DNA from 4 places in the Klebsiella sp. B345 genome. Region 2 is predicted to be linked to each of the others. Evidence: predicted binding sites of a transcription regulator. Region 2 holds the regulator's gene; each other region holds the start of a gene.
The links. Region 2 encodes Fur, which represses iron uptake genes when iron is present. Its sites were predicted from a motif close to ATAATAATGAGAACNACTATCAA; they were not measured.

Region 1 (5,192 bases), 1.6 Mb from region 2:
GTTGAGGATCCCACCGGTGTTGTTATCCCCGGGGAACCAGTTCTGCACCGTGGAATATTTCACTTCGGCGTCTTTGTGAATAATCACTTCGACCACTGCCGCGTGCAACTGATAGCTGTCGCGCACCGGCGCCGAGCAACCTTCGATATAGCTGACGTAGCTCCCCTCATCGGCCACCAGGATCGTCCGTTCAAACTGGCCGGTTTTTTCGGCGTTGATGCGGAAGTAGGTGGACAGCTCCATCGGGCAACGTACGCCTTTTGGCACATAGATAAAGGTGCCATCAGAGGCTACTGCCGCATTCAGCGCGGCAAAGAAGTTATCGTTGCCTGGTACTACGGTCCCGAGATACTTTTTCACCAGCTCCGGGTGGTCGTGAATCGCCTCCCCGAACGAGCAGAAGATAATCCCCTGCTCCGCCAGTTTTTCCCGATAGGTAGTGGCCACCGACACCGAATCGAAAATCGCGTCGACCGCTACTTCTCGTCCTTCACGGACCGGGACGCCCAGCAGATTAAAGGCCTCTTCGACCTCCTGCGTCAGGTAGGCCGCCGGGCCCGTTTGCTGTACCGCACCCGGTTCTGATGCGCAGGTGTCATCGCAGTTTCCACAGGAGGGCGCGGAATAATAGCTGTAATCCTGATAATTCAGGTGCTCATAATGCGCTTTCAGCCAGTGCGGCTCTTCCATCTCCAGCCAGGCGTTAAACGCACGCAGGCGGAACTCGAGCATCCATTCGGGCTCATTACGACGGGCAGAAATGGCGCGCACCACCTCTTCATTAATGCCTTTCGCCAGCTCATCGGTTTTTAGTTGGGTAAAAAAACCTTCTTTATAATTCAATGAGCCGTCGGACCAGGTTTTGACATCGTCAGTTGCTTCAGTATTACGAGACATAATTACTCCGCCTGAACCCCAAAGCTTTCACCGCAACCACATTCATGCTGCGCTTTTGGGTTATGAAACTTAAAGATTTCATTTAATCCTTCCCGGACGTAATCCAGTTCCGTGCCATCGATAAACGGCATGGCCTGCAGCGGCGCCCACAGCTTCGCACCGTCACGTTCAAACAGCAGATCGTCTTTCGCCGGTTCGGCAATCAGTTCAAGTACATAGGCAAATCCGGCACAGCCGCTGGTTTTAATCCCCAGACGCAGGCCTTGCTTGTCGGGCTGCTTAGTCACCAAATCACGAATATGCGCGGCGGCGGTCGGGGTCATCATCAGACCACGCCAGCTAAACTCATCGGGATTGAAGGTTCCAGTATCTAATTCCATCGCTCTACCTCATTGGTTGGCGCCATCAGGGCATGCGGCTATGTTAATGATAACGATTATCACTTCAACCCAGCCGGAGAAGGGATATTCGCTGCTCTGATGCTTTTTTAGCGCTTTTTATAAGCATAGACCCTGCTTCGCAGGTTAACAGCGGTCAATTTACAAATATAAAATATTGATAAATAACAAATTAATTCAGTAATAACCGGGTGATTTGGCGCAAGATAAAAGATGCATCGGAAATGCCTATTTTTGAAATAGAAAATGGCACCTTCTGTGAACAACAGGCATAACAAAATCAATGAATTAATCGCGAATAACGCTTTTCAGCGGTTATTTCCCCCATGACCAACCACAACAATCAATAAATGTCGATCGGCAAGATCGTCGGTTATCTGGAAAAATGAAGCCGCGATTCTGATAAATTCGGACAAAACCCTGGATTAAAGCGTATTAGTCTGGTGGCAAATTGATGTACAATTCCCGCTCATATTTCCAACAGTTTTCGGCCCGTCGTCGGAGTCACTGCTCACCCGGAGTTACGTAGTACAGAATGATAGATATCAGTATTATGTCGATGTGCATGGTAGTGCTGCTGGTGATGAGCGTACTGTTGAACTAAATCAGTCCCCCTTCCGCTATAGACCGCCCGGGCTTCACATTCGTGATGAATTGAGGAGTTTTGGAGGATTCGTCCCCCGTGGGATTGTTCGCCAACCTGGTTATCTCTAAGATTTCGCTCACATTCAAAATCTATACCCTAAATAATTCGAGTTGCTTGTAGGCAGCAACTTGGAGTATGACGGATATAAAGAGGTAACGAAGATGAAAAGAACGATTATTGCTCTGTTAGCCACTGTATCTGTTGTCGCCGCCAGCGCGTTTGCGGCAGATAAAACCGAGAGTCCTGCCCCTGCCGACCATTATGCCGGTCAGCCAATGATGGATATGCCCCAGGGCCGCGGCGCGATGCCCATGCCGCCATTCCCGCCGAGAAAACCGGTGATATTCTCCGCTACCGTCGCCACCGATAACCCGGTTGAGACCATTAACAAACTCACTCCGCTTATCCCGACGGATAAAGCAAAACATTATGAAGTGCGTGTGGAAGTGGTTCCCGTCCCGGATATGCCTGAACGCGGCTGAATTCGTTTACCGGGCTCCTGTTTGAAGACAAAAAAAGCTGCCGGTGTTGAGGGCAGCTTTTTATTTTACGTCTGACTTCGTGCTACAAATCTTTATCCTCGTGGCAACCTGTGCCGAGGACGCATGAATGACGACGGGATATTAACTTTTAATCTTTCTGTAGATAAACAGTACAACTAATGCACCAATTACCGCGACGACAAAGCTACCGAAATTAAATCCATCGACCTTGCCGAAGCCAAAAAATGTGCTAATCCAACCACCTACAACTGCACCGATAACCCCCAGAACGATAGTGACGATAAAGCCGCCGCCGTCTTTGCCTGGCATAATCCACTTAGCCAAAATACCGGCAATAAGACCAAAAATGATCCAGGAAATGATACCCATAGTTAACTCCGTCCTCTATGTTATTCACAAGTATATCGCTCTTAAATAGTAGCATAAATAGCGAGAGTGATTCATGAATTATATTTTTTGATGTTCTGCCTTGCTGCCTAAGCAATCATAGTCTACATATCAAGGGGTCATTGTTAATCCGCAAGGAGTTAAATATGGGGTATTACGTTATTAAAAAGTCTGAGAAAAGCGTGTCCCAGCCGTGGTATTTCCTGCTAAAAGCCGATAACCACGAAACCATTGCCACCAGTGAAATGTATTCCTCGAAGGATGCGGCGAAAAAGGGAATTGCCTCGGTGCAAAAGAATGGGCCGAGCGATACTATCAAAGATGAGACCGCATCCTGATGCGTGACTAAAGCAAGGAGATAAGGGGGAAACAGCGCCCCCTTATTGGCTAACGAACGGCGCTAAACGCGGTGGCGCGAAGAGATAGACTCTCTTCGCCGATGACCTCAGACAACTGCGGTGGTAAGGCGCGAAGAGCAGCACAAACGCCCCTGTTCATCAGAGATGTCAATCTGCCACACCTGATGACGAGAGCCAACATGGAGCGCCCGGCATACGCCGCGCACCCGGCCGCCACGCACCGAACGAATGTGGTTGGCATTGACCTCCAGCCCGACCACTTTTTGCTCACCCTCACTGCACAAATAGCCGGCAACCGAGCCGAGCGTTTCCGCCAGCACCACAGAGGCACCGCCGTGCAGCAGACCAAACGGCTGATGCGTACGCTGATCCACCGGCATGGTGGCTTCGATAGTCTCATCGGTAAAGACATCAAACTGAATATCCAGCAGCCCGACCATATTGCCTTCGCCCATACCGTTGAGCTGTTCCAGGGTTGTCTGACGTTTCCAAATCATCCAATAATCTCCAGCAGCGCCTGCAGCGGATGACGAACCCCGCTGCCTTCAATACGCTTCACCTGGCTACGACAGGAGTATCCGGTCACCAGGCAACGGTTGCGCGGTAAACGCTGGATCGCCTGTTGCCAGGAAAGCGCGTAGATATCCAGCGAGTTGGCATGGTTTTTCACCTCATGACCATAGGTTCCGGCCATACCACAACAGCCTACGCTGACGTTTTCCAGCTTCGCGCCGAAGCGCGCAAAAATCTCGGCCCACTGCTTCGGCGCGGCGGGTAGCGCCGTCACTTCAGTACAGTGACCAAACAGATACCACGCTTCGCCGCGGCGATCCTGCTCGCGGCTCTCCGGCAGCGCTTTAGGCAGCCACTCGTGCACCAGCATCACGTGGAAATCGCCGCGTTTGTCGCCGAGTACCTGGTTGTACTCATCGCGGTAGCACAGCACCAGCGCCGGGTCGACCCCGACCATCGGCATGCCCAGCTGCGCCACGCGGTTGAGGAAATCTGCAGTCTTTTGTGCCGTACGGGCGAAGCGCGACAGGAAGCCTTTGATGTGCTGAGCCTTACCGTTCGGTGAAAACGGCAGCAGCACCGGCTGGTAGCCGACTTTTTCAACCAGACGGACAAAATCAGCCACCACCTGCGCGTCGTAGTAGCTGGTGAACGGATCCTGCACCACCAACACCATCCTGGCTTTTTGCTCCGCACTGAGGCTTTCCAACAGCTCGAGAGTCATGTTCGCCGAGCGATGCCCGACCATTTGTTGCTTCAGCGACGGCGTCGAAAGCAACGGCAGATCGACCATGCCGATATGCTTCTCGGAAAGCTTGCGCACCCACGGCTGATTAATAAAGAAGTTAAAGGTCCTGGGTGCGTGGGCCATCAGCGGCGCATAGGACTCGACCGTCGCCACCAGATGGTCGCGCACAGGCCGCAGATAGCGGCTGTGATAGAGCTGCAGGAAGCGTGAACGGAATTCCGGCACATCAATTTTAATCGGGCACTGGGTCGAACAGGCTTTACAGGCCAGGCAGCCAGACATCGCCTCTTTCACTTCGTGGGAGAAATCATACTCCCCCTTGCGCGCATGCCAGCTATTGCGGGTACGCTCTACCAGGGTGCGTAGGCTAGCGCGTTTTTCCGGCAGCCCCTTCTCCAGCTGATTGGGGTCAACGCCACGGTCGGCCAGCAGGCGCAGCCATTCGCGCACCAGCGTCGCCCGTCCCTTCGGCGAATGGATCCGGTGATTGCTGACTTTCATTGACGGGCACATCGGGCTTTTCACGTCGAAGTTAAAGCACAATCCGTTGCCGTTACACTCCATCGCCCCACGCCAGGAGGTGCGCACCGCGATCGGGATCTGGCGATCCCAGGTGCCGCGCTTCACCGCGTCCACCTTCATCATCGGCGCATCCACGCCTTCCGGCGAACAGATTTTACCTGGATTGAGGCGGTTATGCGGATCGAACGCCGCTTTAATTTTGCGCAGCTCGCCGTACAG
Region 2 (5,192 bases):
CCTAACCCGACGAAGCGAAAAAAAGAACTTTGCCATGAAATTAAATAGCCGCGCGCAATCTGCACAAAATCCGCACAATAATTCTCCTGTCATCCTCGTCCACGGTCTGTTCGGCAGTCTCGACAACCTCGGGATCCTCGCTCGCGATCTGGTCAGTGACCACGATGTTGTGCAGGTTGATATGCGCAATCATGGGCTTTCCCCACGTTCGCCAGAGATGACCTACGCGGCAATGGCGCAGGATCTGATCGATACACTGGACGATCGGCAGATTGAGAAAGCCACGTTTATTGGTCATTCGATGGGCGGCAAAGCAGTGATGGCGCTCAGCGCCGTGGCAGCCGAGCGCATTGATGGCCTGGTCGCTATCGATATTGCCCCTGTGGATTATCACGTACGGCGCCACGACGAAATTTTTGCCGCCATTAATGCCGTCACCACCGCCGCCTCGACCACCCGCCAGCAGGCAGCGGCCGTTATGCGTGAACATCTGCAGGAAGAAGGTGTGATTCAGTTCCTGCTGAAATCTTTCGTCGACGGCCAGTGGCGCTTTAACGTACCGGTGTTATGGGACCAGTACCCGCACATTGTGGGTTGGGAACCCATCCCGGCGTGGCCGCATCCGGCGCTGTTTATCCCAGGCGGGAATTCACCTTACGTCACCGATGCCTATCGTGACACCCTGCTCGCCCAGTTCCCGCAGGCGCGGGCCCATGTGATTGCCGGAGCCGGCCACTGGGTCCATGCCGAGAAACCGGAGGCCGTTTTACGCGCAATTCGCCGCTATCTGAGCACGCGACAGGCCTAACTGGCTAAAAACTGCCCGACCGCGCAGCAGAATGCCCGCGGTCGTTGGCGCAGCGGTTCGCCTGATGTATTATGGCGCGCTATCTGTGTCGGCTATAGCCCGACAACCTGTTTCCCCGAAGTCACTCAGAATCATGGCAAAAGAACAAACGGACCGTACGACATTAGATTTGTTCGCAACCGAGCGGCGCCCGGGAAGACCAAAGACCAATCCGCTTGCGCGCGATGAACAACTGCGCATCAACAAACGTAATCAGCTCAAGCGCGATAAAGTTCGCGGGCTGAAGCGTGTTGAGCTAAAACTCAACGCGGAGGCAGTAGACGCACTCAATGAGCTTGCGGAAGCACGCAATATGAACCGCAGCGATTTGATCGAAGAGATACTCATGACTCAGCTGGCAGCCCTGCATCGCCAGGATAAAGCCTGAAAATCCTCAAAAAAACGCTTTCATGTAGCAGAGTGTGCAGTCGGGCGTGATTGCTGTTTCCGCCCCCTCGCCTGTTCTGCTATGATTGCCGTTATCTGCGGGCATTACGCCACTACCACATTATTAAGTTTCAAGAGGTTATTTTACTCATGGCAATCATCGGCATCTTTTTTGGCAGCGACACGGGCAACACCGAGAATATTGCAAAAATGATTCAGAAGCAGCTTGGTAAAGATGTTGCTGATGTTCACGACATTGCCAAGAGCAGCAAAGAAGATCTGGAAGCCTACGACATTCTGCTGCTCGGCATTCCTACCTGGTACTACGGTGAAGCACAGTGTGATTGGGACGATTTCTTCCCGACGCTGGAAGAGGTCGACTTCAACGGTAAACTGGCTGCGCTGTTTGGCTGCGGCGACCAGGAAGACTATGCAGAATATTTCTGTGATGCATTAGGCACCATTCGCGACATTATCGAGCCGCGCGGCGCCACTATCGTGGGCCACTGGCCGACGGCGGGCTACCATTTTGAAGCCTCTAAAGGCCTGGCGGATGACGACCACTTCGTCGGTCTGGCTATCGATGAAGATCGCCAGCCTGAATTGACCAACGAACGTGTCTCGCAGTGGGTGAAGCAGGTTTCTGAAGAGCTGCATCTCGAAGAAATCAAAAACGCATAATGATCAAACGGCGTTACCTTATGGTTTCGCCGTTTTGATAGGTAAAAGCAATAAAACTAATAGCTACAAGTTTTTAACTTTTAACCACATATCTGTACAATGTCCTCTGATTCGATGAGGTCAGGTGACGCAGTTTGTAACTGGCACCTCGTTTTTAACAGCATACAAGGCACGATGCTTGCGGTTTTCATTTCAACATGGCAGTTCTATAATGAGACGCATTACATCGGGTGATTCTCTGTATTACTTCCGCTGATGGAAGTAGATCGATTAGCAACAGGACAGATTCCGCATGACTGACAACAATACCGCATTAAAGAAGGCTGGCCTGAAAGTCACACTTCCACGATTAAAAATCCTGGAAGTTTTGCAGGAACCGGATAACCATCACGTCAGTGCGGAAGACTTATACAAACGCCTGATCGACATGGGTGAAGAAATTGGTCTGGCTACCGTTTACCGCGTACTGAACCAGTTTGACGATGCAGGCATTGTTACCCGCCATAATTTCGAAGGCGGTAAATCTGTTTTCGAACTGACGCAGCAGCATCATCACGATCACCTTATCTGCCTTGATTGCGGCAAAGTGATCGAGTTCAGTGATGACTCTATTGAAGCGCGCCAGCGTGAAATCGCTACCCGTCACGGCATCCGTCTGACCAACCACAGCCTGTACCTGTACGGCCACTGTGCAGAAGGCGATTGCCGCGAAGATGAGCATGCACACGACGCGGTGGAAAAATAAGTTTCCCGCGTGCAAACAGTAAAAAGCCAACCTGACGGTTGGCTTTTTTTATGCACTGATTATGCGGAGTTGGCAGGAGGTTATCAGGGTTTGGTATTGTTGCTGCGGATCTCTTTCCAGATCTGGTCGCAACGCGCCTTCACCGCCTGATCGTTGCCGGTGCGGGTCGCCAGAATACACTGCTGGTAATCGAGGACTCGTACGCTTTCCTGGTTGGCGAACTGCTGATGCTGCTTATCTTCTTTCAGCACATCCAGCACGCTCTGGCAGGCCTGGACTTTGTCCGGGTTACCTTCCGCCGTATTAATGCAGGCGCTGTAGGCATCTTTCAGTTTTGTATCTTCTTTCGGCGCAGGAGACTGCGTACAGGCTACCAGCCCTGATGCCATTAGTGCGATGAGCAATAGTTTCTTCATCATTAACCTCTCAGAGTTGCGGCAGGTTCAGGCCTGCCGCGACGGCATCAGAAAATAGTGAACGGGGCAATAACCATGAATTTCACGTCACGCTCATCCTGGAAGATGTTGCCATAACCACCGCTCCAGCTCGGGATATCGGAGTGGTTGTCGTACTGCGTGAAGTGCAGTTTGAACAGCGTACCTTTGGCTCGCCCGTCCTGGACGGTATACATGGCATCCAGGCTGTAGGCAGACTCTTTCAGACGGGTATCCGCGTTGTAATAAGCGTCCGGCGTGGACATTCTGCCCGGCTTAGCATCCCATGCGTAAACGTATGATGCGCCAAACGCCCAGCCCGGCATGTTCCAGTTTTTCATGTCATACATCGCGCCGAAGAACACCGCTTTTTCACCGTTGGCGTTGAAGTCAGAGCGGTTATCCCACCACACATCAAGACGACCGTTGGACGACGCATAGGTTGGGGTCATACGCTGCAGGAAGTAACCCTGCTGACCGTCGGCTTTCACCCAGGTCCCTTCCAGGCGCAGGTCAAGCACATCAGCGACCTTGTAACCGAAGGTCAATGCCTGCAGCCAGGCGGTACCGTCGTAAATATCGTTGCTGCCGCCGTTGCTGACTTTGTCACGCGTACCGTAGAACTGGTAGCTGGTGTTTAACGGCGTACCGGCAATATCAAATTTGTAGCTGGCTTTGGCAAAATACTGGTCGATATAGCCTTCAGCCTGACCAAACGCCGCTTCCAGCACGAGGTCATTTTTAAAATCGTATTTGGCGCCCAGTGAGTGCAGATAATCGACTTTGGTTTTCTTGTCGTTCTGGTAGAACTCATCCATCTCGATGTGCCACGGCGCTTTATATTCGTTCGTCCACATGTAGGAGAAACTCAGCGCACCGGCGTCGCCGTAATCAAAATTGGCTCCGGCTTCAGCACCCTGGTAGGTACCCGGCATAAAGCTCCAGTGCGGAGCCAGCAGCGTTTGCCCGGTTGGCTGGATATAACCAGCACGCGCCCATACCGGGCCGTATTTAAATTTCGCCGCGGCCTTATACAGGCTGATCCCGCTCTTATCGCCAGAGTAATCTTCGTCATACGCTTTATTTCGTGAAGAGAAGGCAATTTCGTTCGGGTGTCCGCTTTCGCTGCTTTCCGCCATTTCGATGGCGGTAAAGGCCGCCACGTCGATACCGAACATATCGGCAGCATAACCAGACTGGAAGTCGAGGTTGGCGTTCCAGGTGGAGTGAGAAAGGTTGGTTTTGTACTTATCGCCGTCGGTCACATCTTTACGGTCACGCTCACGCTGCCAGTAATAGATACCGCCGGTTAATGTGGAATCATCAATAAATCCTGCTGCGCTGGCCTGCGGAACAACGATCCAGCTCGACATCGCGGTGACGGCGGCAATAGCCAACGCCAGCGTACTACGTTTGCCACTAAACGTACGCATGTGCATATCCTCTTTGACGTTTTAAAAGCGGTGCCAAGGGCAAACCGCGAAAAAATAAATAAGACTGCTAAAAAGTGGAGCGGTAAAAATCCGCATAACCACTATTGATAGACTATTTTTCGTGACGCGAATTATCAATCTCTTTCGCCGACCAAAGCTTAAGATTATGACAAAGCGCACATATTCTATTTCTTTTTGTTACAATATTAGCCGTCATACTTTTATCGCGGAAGTGCTTGCAAAATCAGGACAAAAAAGAAATGAAAGCGCTTACAACGCTTTTTCACGCCAACATCGCCAGCAGACCCGGAGGAAAATTCAGCCAGCTGCAAACAAGATTAATTCGCATCACGAAAATTACCGCCCCTGCTTGTTGGCGCATCGTTTCAGCGGGAATATTTGTCGTCCCCTCCTCCCGACGAAATTCAATGATCTACAGTTAATCTATTCATTGCCTTATAAAGTTATTGAAGCCATGCGTTTTGAGTTAACAACTTATTTTCAGGGGCGATTCTGGCTGCTGCTGGCGGTGTGCGCGGCATTAATAAGCTATTTCTTACTACCGCGAGGATTGGGGACTATTCAGCGCGCGTTGATTAGCTGGAACGTGCTGGCGTGGCTGTATTTGCTGTTTATGTGGTTGAGAATGCTGTTAACCAACGTCA
Region 3 (5,192 bases), 1.9 Mb from region 2:
CGTCCCTTCACACCGTGCGCTGGCGATGTTCCGTGGGCGCAACGAAGGCATACTGCAGCTGGCCCTCAATGCCGACCCGCAGTTCGATGAGCCGCCGAAAGAGAGCCAGTGCGAGCTCATTATTATCAACCATCTTGGCCTGCGCCTGAACAACGCCCCGGCGGACAGCTGGCGTAAAGGCGTGGTGAGCTGGACCTGGCGCATCAAGGTGCTGATGCACCTCGAAACCGAGCTAATGGGCACCGTCCGTGAACGCGCGGAAGATGAAGCGATCAATGTCTTTGCCCGTAACCTGCACGATCTGCTGATGGCGGCACCTGCCGGTCTGCGCGCCACCATGGGCCTCGATCCTGGCCTGCGTACCGGGGTCAAGGTCGCGGTTGTCGATGGCACCGGCAAACTGGTGGCCACCGATACCATCTACCCGCACACCGGGCAGGCCGCTAAAGCGGCGGTTGCCGTGGCTGCGCTGTGCGAAAAACACAACGTCGAGCTGGTGGCGATCGGTAACGGCACCGCTTCCCGTGAAACCGAGCGTTTCTTCCTCGACGTGCAGCAGCAGTTCCCGAAAGTTACTGCGCAGAAGGTGATCGTTAGCGAAGCAGGCGCCTCCGTCTACTCCGCCTCCGAACTCGCAGCGCTGGAATTCCCGGACCTCGACGTCTCCATTCGTGGTGCGGTATCTATCGCCCGTCGTCTGCAGGACCCGCTGGCCGAGCTGGTTAAAATCGACCCGAAATCCATCGGCGTGGGCCAGTATCAGCACGACGTTAGCCAGTCGCAGCTGGCGCGTAAGCTGGATGCGGTCGTCGAAGACTGCGTAAACGCCGTCGGCGTAGACCTGAACACCGCGTCGGTGCCGCTGCTTACCCGCGTGGCCGGCCTGACCCGGATGATGGCGCAGAATATCGTCGCCTGGCGCGATGAAAACGGTCAGTTCCAGAACCGCCAGCAACTGCTGAAAGTGAGCCGCCTCGGGCCAAAAGCCTTTGAACAGTGCGCCGGCTTCCTGCGCATCAACCACGGTGATAACCCGCTGGATGCCTCTACCGTGCACCCGGAAGCCTACCCGATCGTGGAGCGCATTCTGGCCGCCACCCAACAGGCGTTAAACGACCTGATGGGCAACAGCAGCGAACTGCGCAACCTGAAAGCCGCCGATTTCACCGATGACAAGTTTGGTGTGCCAACGGTATCCGACATCATCAAAGAGCTGGAAAAGCCTGGCCGTGACCCGCGTCCGGAGTTTAAAACCGCGAAGTTTGCAGACGGCGTGGAAACCATGAACGACCTGCTGCCCGGCATGGTGCTTGAAGGGGCGGTCACCAACGTCACCAACTTTGGCGCCTTTGTCGATATCGGCGTTCACCAGGATGGCCTCGTACATATTTCATCGCTGTCGAATAAATTCGTCGAAGACCCGCATACCGTGGTCAAAGCCGGTGATATCGTGCAGGTGAAAGTGATGGAGGTCGACCTGCAGCGTAAGCGTATCGCCTTAACCATGCGTCTGGACGAGCAACCAGGCGAGAGCAACGCCCGGCGCAGCGGCGGCAATGAACGCCCGCAGGGTAACCGCCCGGCAGCGAAAACGGCGAAACCTCGTGGCCGTGAAACAGCGTCTACCGGTAACAGCGCCATGATGGACGCGCTGGCTGCGGCAATGGGCAAAAAACGCTAATGCCTTCCCGGCCCCTCTGACGAGGGGCCGTTTTCATTCCCGCAACATTCGCCATTCCCTTTCCCTCGGCCAACAACCTCTGAGCGTTTATATATTCTGGTAACGGGTTAATTACCGTTAATTACGGTTAATTAAATGAGTAAATATTCCCCGCCTAAAGATTTCATTTTGTTAACCAATGAAACCTTAATTAAACATTAACAACAGCAGCTCACTTTGCCTTTATTTTTCCCTATGTCACAGACCTTGCGTCATATCAAAAAACAGGCAAATTTGCCGGTCTAAGTTGATTATTACACTGGTTATGTATTGATGATAAAAACCATTATCATTATCATCATTCGTAGTTAGTATATATTTTCTCCGTTGGCGATGCTCCCCGGCGCGGTGTGGCTATCGCATGCAATCCATTCTCATTGACTTAGCGATGACAAGTAGGCCCTATGCAATTCACTCCTCATAGTGCGTGGAAAATCACTGGTTTCTCTCGCGATATTAGCCCGGCTTATCGTCAGAAACTGCTGTCTCTTGGAATGCTGCCAGGCTCTTCTTTTAGTGTGGTTCGCGTCGCACCGCTTGGCGATCCTGTTCATATCGAAACCCGGCGCGTGAGCCTGGTATTACGTAAAAAAGATCTCGATTTAATCGAACTGGAAGCGGTTGCACAATAACGCCGGCCCGGCACTTAGAGTCTGAAATATGAAAAAATTAACCATTGGTTTAATTGGAAATCCTAATTCCGGTAAAACAACCTTATTCAACCAGCTCACCGGCGCCCGCCAGCGCGTAGGCAACTGGGCCGGGGTGACCGTTGAGCGTAAAGAAGGGGCGTTTACCACCACGGACCACCAGGTCACGCTGGTTGACCTTCCGGGAACTTACTCGCTCACCACCATCTCTTCGCAAACCTCTCTGGATGAGCAAATAGCCTGCCACTATATTCTGAGCGGCGACGCCGACATGCTGATTAACGTGGTCGACGCCTCAAACCTGGAACGTAACCTCTACCTGACCCTCCAGTTACTGGAACTCGGTTTCCCCTGCATCGTCGCCCTGAATATGCTGGATATCGCCGAGAAACAAAAAATCCGTATCGACGTTGATGCGCTCGCAGCTCGTCTCGGCTGCCCGGTGATCCCGCTGGTTTCTACGCGCGGTCGCGGGATTGAAGCCTTAAAAATGGCGGTCGATCGCCACCAGCAAAATACCGCGCTCGAACTGGTGCACTATCCGCAGCCGCTGCTGCGTGAAGCCAACCTGCTGGCCCAGGAGATGGCGCAGGACATCCCGGAACGTCAACGCTGCTGGCTGGGTCTGCAGATGCTGGAGGGCGATATTTACAGCCGCGCATACGCCGGCAATGCCGGCAATGCCGGCAATGCCGAGCATAAATTAGACGCCGCGCTCGCCAACCTGAGCAACGAGATTGACGATCCGGCGCTACATATTGCCGATGCCCGTTATCAAAGCATCGCCGCCATCTGCGATGCGGTCAGCAACACTCTGACCGCTGAACCGAGCCGCTTTACCGCCGCGATGGATAAAATCGTCCTCAGCCGCGTGCTGGGGCTACCGGTGTTCCTGTTTGTCATGTACCTGATGTTCCTGCTGGCGATCAACATCGGCGGCGCGCTGCAGCCGTTCTTCGACGCCGGCTCCGTCGCCATCTTTATCCACGGTATCCAGTGGCTGGGCTACACGCTGCATCTTCCAGACTGGCTGACCGTTTTTCTGGCCCAGGGGATTGGCGGCGGTATCAATACCGTCCTGCCGCTGGTGCCGCAGATTGGCATGATGTACCTGTTCCTCTCCTTCCTTGAGGATTCCGGTTATATGGCGCGGGCGGCGTTCGTTATGGACCGTCTGATGCAGGCGCTGGGCCTGCCGGGCAAATCCTTCGTGCCGTTGATTGTCGGCTTCGGCTGTAACGTCCCGTCGGTGATGGGGGCGCGCACGCTGGATGCGCCGCGTGAACGCTTGATGACTATCATGATGGCGCCGTTTATGTCCTGCGGCGCACGTCTGGCGATCTTCGCCGTCTTCGCCGCTGCGTTTTTCGGTCAGAACGGTGCGCTGGCGGTGTTCTCGCTGTATCTGCTTGGCATTGTGATGGCGATCCTGACCGGCCTGATGCTTAAACACACCATTATGCGTGGCGAAGCCTCGCCGTTCGTCATGGAGCTTCCGGTCTATCACGTTCCGCATATTAAGAGCCTGATCATTCAGACCTGGCAGCGCCTGAAAGGCTTCGTCCTGCGCGCGGGTAAAGTTATCGTGATCGTCAGTATCTTCCTCAGCGCCCTGAACAGCTTCTCGCTCAACGGGAAACTGGTGAACAACATCAACGATTCGGCGCTGGCGTCGGTCAGCCGGGTGATCACCCCGATTTTCAAACCGATCGGCGTGCATGAAGATAACTGGCAGGCGACCGTCGGGCTGTTTACCGGTGCGATGGCCAAAGAGGTGGTAGTCGGGACGCTGAACACGCTCTACACCGCGGAAGATATCCAGAATGAAGCCTTTAACCCGCAGGAGTTCCACCTCGGTGACGAGCTGCTGGCGGCGGTAGACGAGACGTGGCAGAGCCTGAAAGATACCTTCAGCCTGAGCGTGCTGGCTAACCCTATCGAAGCCAGCAAAGGCGATGGTGAAATGGAAACCGGCGCCATGGGCGTGATGGGCAGCAAGTTCGGCAGCGCTGCGGCCGCCTACAGCTACCTGATTTTCGTTCTGCTCTATATTCCGTGCATCTCGGTGATGGGGGCTATCGCCCGCGAATCCAGCCGTGGCTGGATGTCATTCTCCATCCTGTGGGGGCTGAACATCGCCTATTCACTCTCGACGCTGTACTACCAGACCGTCAGCTTCAGCCAGCATCCCCGCTATAGCCTGGTGTGCATCCTGTCGGTGATCCTGTTTAACGTCGTGGTCTTTGGTCTGCTGCGCCGGGCGCGTAGCCGGGTGGACGTCTCGCTGTTGGCCACGCGCAAAACGCCGTCATCCTGCTGCCAGAGTCCGGCAGGGGATTGCCACTAGGAAACCATGATGGCGTCACTGATTGAAGTCCGCGATATGCTGGCCCTGCAGGGCCGTATGGAGGCGACGCAACTCAGCGCCCGTCTCCATACGCCGCAGCCGCTGGTTGACGCCATGCTGAGTCGCCTGGAAGCCATGGGAAAAGTCATGCGTATCAAGGAAGACAAAGACAGCTGCTTGTCCGGTAACTGCAAAAGCTGCCCGGAGGGCAACGCCTGTTTACGGGAGTGGTGGGCACTGCGCTGAACGCCATGACGGCGGGAAGAGCACAGCAAAAAGCGGGTCCTGAGGACCCGCTTTTTGCTTATTTGTAGACGTCGGCGTTAGCGTGCACGGTTTTCTCGTTTTTCTCACCGGCAATGACCACAAAATACTTGCCGCCCAGCTCATCCGCTTTCTTCGACAGATCGCGTTTTGCATCCATCGGAGATGTCGTTTTAGAGGTGGTAATGCTTCCGACTTTCGTCAAATTCAT
Region 4 (5,192 bases), 510 kb from region 2:
TTATTCCAGTTTTTCACATTAAAGATCGGCAAATTCAGGGATTGCCGGCATCCCGCGGGACTCAAGGAAATTCAGCAGCCGACGTGGAGAAACGTTAAGGATCCGATCCTCGGGGAAGCCCACTTCATCCAGGATCTTACGGCACGCGGAAAATTCCCCCAGGGTAAAGGCGGTGTGCGAATCAGAGCCCAGCGCCACCCAGCCGCCGGCATCGCGAACCGCGGCGGCAATGGCCCGGCAGTTATCTTCACTGCCCACGCGCGAGGAGACAAAGGATGAGTTATTGATTTCCAGCGCCACCTGATATTTTGCCGCAGCCGCGGCGATGGCCGGGATATCAACGGGGAATTTCGGGTTGCCCGGATGGCTGATAATGTGTACCGCGCCGCTGGCCATGGTGGCGATCATCGCTTCGGTGTGGGTCGCTTTATCCTGCGGCGGGAACACCGGCTCATGGAAGCCGGCGATGAACAAATCCAGCGACGACAGCATCGGCCCGCTGCAGTCAATTTCGCCCTGGATATTTTTAATATTGGCTTCAATGCCGCGCAAGATGCCAACGCCATCCACCATCCGCGGCCAGATGCGCATATTGACGAAGTGCCAGTAGTGCGGTGCATCGGCCATATCCGGACCGTGGTCGGTAATGGCGAAAAGTTTGATCCCCTTGCGCTTTGCTTCAGCAATATAATCGTGCAGGGTACTGTAGGCGTGGGTACTGGCGACGGTATGCATGTGCAGGTCAACAGGATACATCACATTCTCCTTCTCTGTTTGTGGCAAGGATAGCAGGAATCAGGACCTATGATTAGCAAAAACCCCGCCGCAGCGGGTGATGTCTTAGTATCCGCGCTGACGATCGACCTGCCCGCTTACCGTCTCACCCCGTTCCAACTGGCCGATGGTGCCAGCAATATAGGCAATGGCTTCCAGTGGACGAGTGACCGCAGCCACATGTGGGGTCATGGCCACCCGAGGATGCGCCCACAGCAGGCTTGCTGCCGGTAACGGTTCACGACTAAAGACATCCAGCATCGCCCCTTTAAGCTTGCCGCTATTCAGTGCCGCTAATAGATCGTCTTCCACAACGTGAACACCACGTGCCAGATTGAGAACATAGCTGTTATCCGGAAGCTGCGCCAACAGCTGCTGGTTAATAATCCCGGCAGTTTCCGCCGTGTTCGGTAGCAGGTTGATCAACACCCGGGTTCCGCCGAGAAATGCACCCAGCTCATCGGCGCCGGCAAAACTTTGCACCTGCGGCCAGGCTTTGCGGCTGCGGCTCCAGCTACGCAGCGGGAAGCCCCATACCTGCAGCGCTTCGGCGACTTTCGCGCCGAGTACGCCCGCGCCCATAATCCCGATAGTAAAGGTGTCTCGCGGATAGTCGTCCAGCGGTTGCCAGCGCGCTTGCTGTTTTAAGGCCTGATAGTCATCGAAGCGACGGAACCAGTGCAATACCTGGCTGACCGCGTATTCCTGCATCTGCTGACCCATTCCGGTGTCTTCGAGACGGAAAAGCGGGATCGACATTGGCAGCATTTCCGGGTGCTGGCGTAGTTTACTGAGGATCGAATCAACACCCGCTCCGAGGGCAAAGACCGCTTTTAAATCCCGTCCCTGAAGCATTTCGACTGGCGGATGCCAGACCAGCGCGTAATCAGCATGCTGGTTGTCACCGGATTTCCATTCACGGACGCGCGCGCCTGGCAGCCGTTTTTCCAGCTCTGCAATCCAGTAAGCGGTATCAAATGTCGGGTGATAATAAATAATGTCCATCGTGGCTCCTGATAGCTGACGCGTCGTGCAGGTCTACCCAAGCGTCATGTTTTATTTGTTGTTTTCTATTGGGTTGTCAGCATAACAAATTTCATTTTTCTATCGAGTAAAAAGAGAGTGGTGACAAAAAAATCGATTGTCGCGCATTTAAAACGCAAGTTGCGCGAAGTTTGGCTAAACGCACGGTTTTTTGAAAAAGTTGATTGACGAGAGATACGTATTTCCCTAAATTAGCGCCCGTTCCCAGCAGCAACGGGAACGACAATATGGTGAGGTGTCCGAGTGGCTGAAGGAGCACGCCTGGAAAGTGTGTATACGGCAACGTATCGGGGGTTCGAATCCCCCCCTCACCGCCATATTATAAGAAGAGCTCATACGCAAGTACGGGCTTTTTTTTCGCATGTAGCACCCCACCGGGGGGGATGAGAAGCCCCGACCGGGGTTCGACAACTGGCAACGCCAGTTGGACAGACAGCGAACCTGTGAGCGGGCTGCCCGTAGGGCGAGCAACGCGAGTCAATCCCCTCCTCACCGCCATATTTTAAGAAGAGCTCGTACGCAAGTACGGGCTTTTTTTCGCATGTAGCACCCCACCGGGGGGGATGAGAAGCCCCGACCGGGGTTCGACAACTGGCAACGCCAGTTGGACAGACAGCGAACCTGTGAGCGGGCTGCCCGTAGGGCGAGCAACGCGAGTCAATCCCCTCCTCACCGCCATATTTTAAGAAGAGCTCGTACGCAAGTACGGGCTTTTTTTCGCATGTAGCACCCCACCGGGGGGATGAGAAGCCCCGACCGGGGTTCGACAACTGGCAACGCCAGTTGGACAGACAGCGAACCTGTGAGCGGGCTGCCCGTAGGGCGAGCAACGCGAGTCAATCCCCTCCTCACCGCCATATTTTAAGAAGAGCTCGTACGCAGTCACGGGCTTTTTTTTCGCATGTAGCACCCCACCGGGGGGATGAGAAGCCCCGACCGGGGTTCGACAACTGGCAACGCCAGTTGGACAGACCGCGAACCTGTGAGCGGGCTGCCCGTAGGGCGAGCAAAACGAGTCAATCCCCCCCTCACCGCCATATTTTAAGAAGAGCTCGTACGCAGTCACGGGCTTTTTTTTTCGCATGTTGCACCCCACCGGGGGGGATGAGAAGCCCCGACCGGGGTTCGACAACTGGCAACGCCAGTTGGACAGACCGCGAACCTGTGAGCGGGCTGCCCGTAGGGCGAGCAAAGCGAGTCAATCCCCCCCTCACCGCCATATTTTAAGAAGAGTTCGTACGCAGTCACGGGCTTTTTTTCGCATGTTGCACCAGCCACACAGCCATTCACTCCCAGGCATACTACGCCATACTTGTTAACAAACTGTTATAATATGCGTTGGCGCAATGAATAGCCTGACGGCAATCGAAGAGTCTGGTATTGCGTCAATGGATGATATTGAATGTAAATATTTGTATTGAGAAAAACACGATTTCTCCTTATTTTTCGCTGCTACAGGGCTGTATTTTCGCGACTGTCTGTGAGCGAAAAAAATAACCATATAACCATAAGGTGTTACTATTTATATTTATCAATTGGTTATAAATAACATTCCACCTGCTATCCCTCCCCCTGGCCTTTACATCACGACTCGCAAGATTTTACATCCTCTTACATAAAAACGAAAAATTGACGAACAATGTAGAAAAAAAGGAGAAACACCGCACGCAATATACAATGATAATCAATCTCATTATCATCCGCATCTGCGCCTTATTCCTGCATATTATGGAGATAATGAAAATGAATGTTACTTTTTATGGTAGAAAGCGTCCGATAACGCTGCTTTTTGCCAGCTTACTGTCCACTCCTGCTTTGGCTGCCGAACCGACAGAAAATCTCGCTGATGATGAAGTCATGCTGGTCACCGCTGAACAGGAGCTAAAACAGCAACCAGGCGTCTCGATTATCACGGCAGAAGACATTCAAAAAAGCCCTCCGGTGAACGATCTTTCTGACATCATCCGTAAAATGCCCGGCGTCAACCTGACCGGCAACGGTGCCAGCGGCAGCCGCGGTAACAACCGCCAAATCGATATTCGCGGCATGGGGCCGGAAAACACCCTGGTGCTGATCGATGGTGTGCCGGTGAGTTCTCGTAACTCCGTTCGCTACAACTGGCGTGGCGAACGCGATTCTCGCGGCGATACCAACTGGGTGCCGGCGGAAATGGTGGAGCGTATTGAAGTGATTCGTGGCCCGGCAGCCGCCCGTTATGGCTCAGGTGCAGCCGGTGGGGTGGTGAATATCATCACCAAGCGCCCTACCAACGATTGGCACGGTTCACTCTCTCTCTACACCAACCAGCCTGAAAACAGCAAAGAAGGCGACACCCGTCGCGCTAACTTCAACCTCAGTGGTCCTTTGGCAGGCGACGCGCTGACAATGCGCCTGTACGGCAACCTCAACCGCACCGATGCTGATGCCTTTGACATCAATACCGCACAAAACGGCTCCTATGCCGCAGGCCGTGAAGGCGTGCGCAATAAAGACATCAGCGGCGTGCTGTCCTGGAAAATGACGCCGACCCAGATTGTTGACTTCTCCTATGCCTATAGCCGTCAGGGAAATATCTACGCCGGTGATACTCAAAATAGTAATAGTAATAGCAGCGCGAACGGTCTGGTTGAATCGTTATATGGCAGCGAAACAAACCGCTTATACCGTCAAAACTACGGTATCACCCATAACGGTATCTGGGACTGGGGGACATCCAGGCTTAACTTTAACTATGAAAAAACCAATAACACGCGCTTAAAAGAAGGTACCGGCGGCAGTACTGAAGGTATGATTAATAGTGATGAGAATTCGACCAGCCGTCTGGAAAGTTATCGCGCGGGCGGGGAGATAAACTTCCCTCTGCAACTGCTGGTTGATCAAACGGTGACGCTGGGGGCGGAATGGAACCGCGATGAGCTCAACGATCCCGCCTCCATGCAATCGGCAAACACGGACTTATATTTGCCGGGTAGCTCAGGTGACCCTTCCCAACGCAGCAGTAAAAACTCCGCCACCATCAGCTCACTCTATTTCGAAGATAATATTGCGGCAACCGACAGCACCGAAATTATTCCGGGTCTGCGCTTTGATTATCACGATCAATTCGGCGCTAACTGGAGCCCCAGCCTGAATATGTCGCAAGGGTTGGGCGAATATTTCGTCTTGAAAGCCGGTATCGCGCGCGCATTTAAAGCCCCCAATCTTTATCAGTCAACGCCAGGCTATCTCCTGTCCACGCGTGGCAACGGCTGCCCGATTGGTCTGAGCCAGTGCTATTTACTCGGTAACGATAACCTCGATCCTGAAATTAGCGTCAACAAAGAAGTGGGATTAGAATTCAGTCATGCAGGCTACACCGCCGGCATTACCTACTT

Region 1: sufA (Fe-S cluster assembly scaffold SufA) is a predicted target of Fur. The motif match lies at 1,318-1,340, and genes of this name have one in related genera.
Region 3: feoA (ferrous iron transporter A) is a predicted target of Fur. The motif match lies at 1,997-2,019, and genes of this name have one in related genera.
Region 4: ACMYSO_RS23400 (TonB-dependent siderophore receptor) is a predicted target of Fur. The motif match lies at 3,496-3,518, and genes of this name have one in related genera.

Annotation. Positions count from the first base shown of each region.
Region 1 covers NZ_CP180443.1:822,674-827,865, forward strand. Annotated here, with positions in the region: gene sufB (Fe-S cluster assembly protein SufB) at 1-897, opposite strand, end outside; gene sufA (Fe-S cluster assembly scaffold SufA) at 900-1,277, opposite strand; gene ACMYSO_RS03900 (hypothetical protein) at 2,103-2,423, shown strand; gene ACMYSO_RS03905 (GlsB/YeaQ/YmgE family stress response membrane protein) at 2,565-2,813, opposite strand; gene ACMYSO_RS03910 (YegP family protein) at 2,978-3,169, shown strand; gene menI (1,4-dihydroxy-2-naphthoyl-CoA hydrolase) at 3,277-3,687, opposite strand; gene ydiJ (D-2-hydroxyglutarate dehydrogenase YdiJ) at 3,684-5,192, opposite strand, start outside.
Region 2 covers NZ_CP180443.1:4,489,696-4,494,887, reverse strand. Annotated here, with positions in the region: gene ybfF (esterase) at 35-808, shown strand; gene ybfE (LexA regulated protein) at 942-1,235, shown strand; gene fldA (flavodoxin FldA) at 1,385-1,915, shown strand; gene fur (ferric iron uptake transcriptional regulator) at 2,208-2,660, shown strand; gene chiQ (ChiQ/YbfN family lipoprotein) at 2,744-3,076, opposite strand; gene chiP (chitoporin ChiP) at 3,124-4,527, opposite strand; gene ACMYSO_RS21050 (DUF1345 domain-containing protein) at 5,003-5,192, shown strand, end outside.
Region 3 covers NZ_CP180443.1:2,545,897-2,551,088, forward strand. Annotated here, with positions in the region: gene ACMYSO_RS12080 (Tex family protein) at 1-1,681, shown strand, start outside; gene feoA (ferrous iron transporter A) at 2,125-2,352, shown strand; gene feoB (Fe(2+) transporter permease subunit FeoB) at 2,381-4,717, shown strand; gene feoC ([Fe-S]-dependent transcriptional repressor FeoC) at 4,727-4,963, shown strand; gene ACMYSO_RS12100 (YdgH/BhsA/McbA-like domain containing protein) at 5,022-5,192, opposite strand, start outside.
Region 4 covers NZ_CP180443.1:4,997,185-5,002,376, reverse strand. Annotated here, with positions in the region: gene ACMYSO_RS23420 (phosphatase) at 19-756, opposite strand; gene ghrA (glyoxylate/hydroxypyruvate reductase GhrA) at 841-1,779, opposite strand; tRNA gene ACMYSO_RS23410 (tRNA-Ser) at 2,048-2,135, shown strand; RNA gene ACMYSO_RS23405 (RtT sRNA) at 2,902-3,037, shown strand; gene ACMYSO_RS23400 (TonB-dependent siderophore receptor) at 3,562-5,192, shown strand, end outside.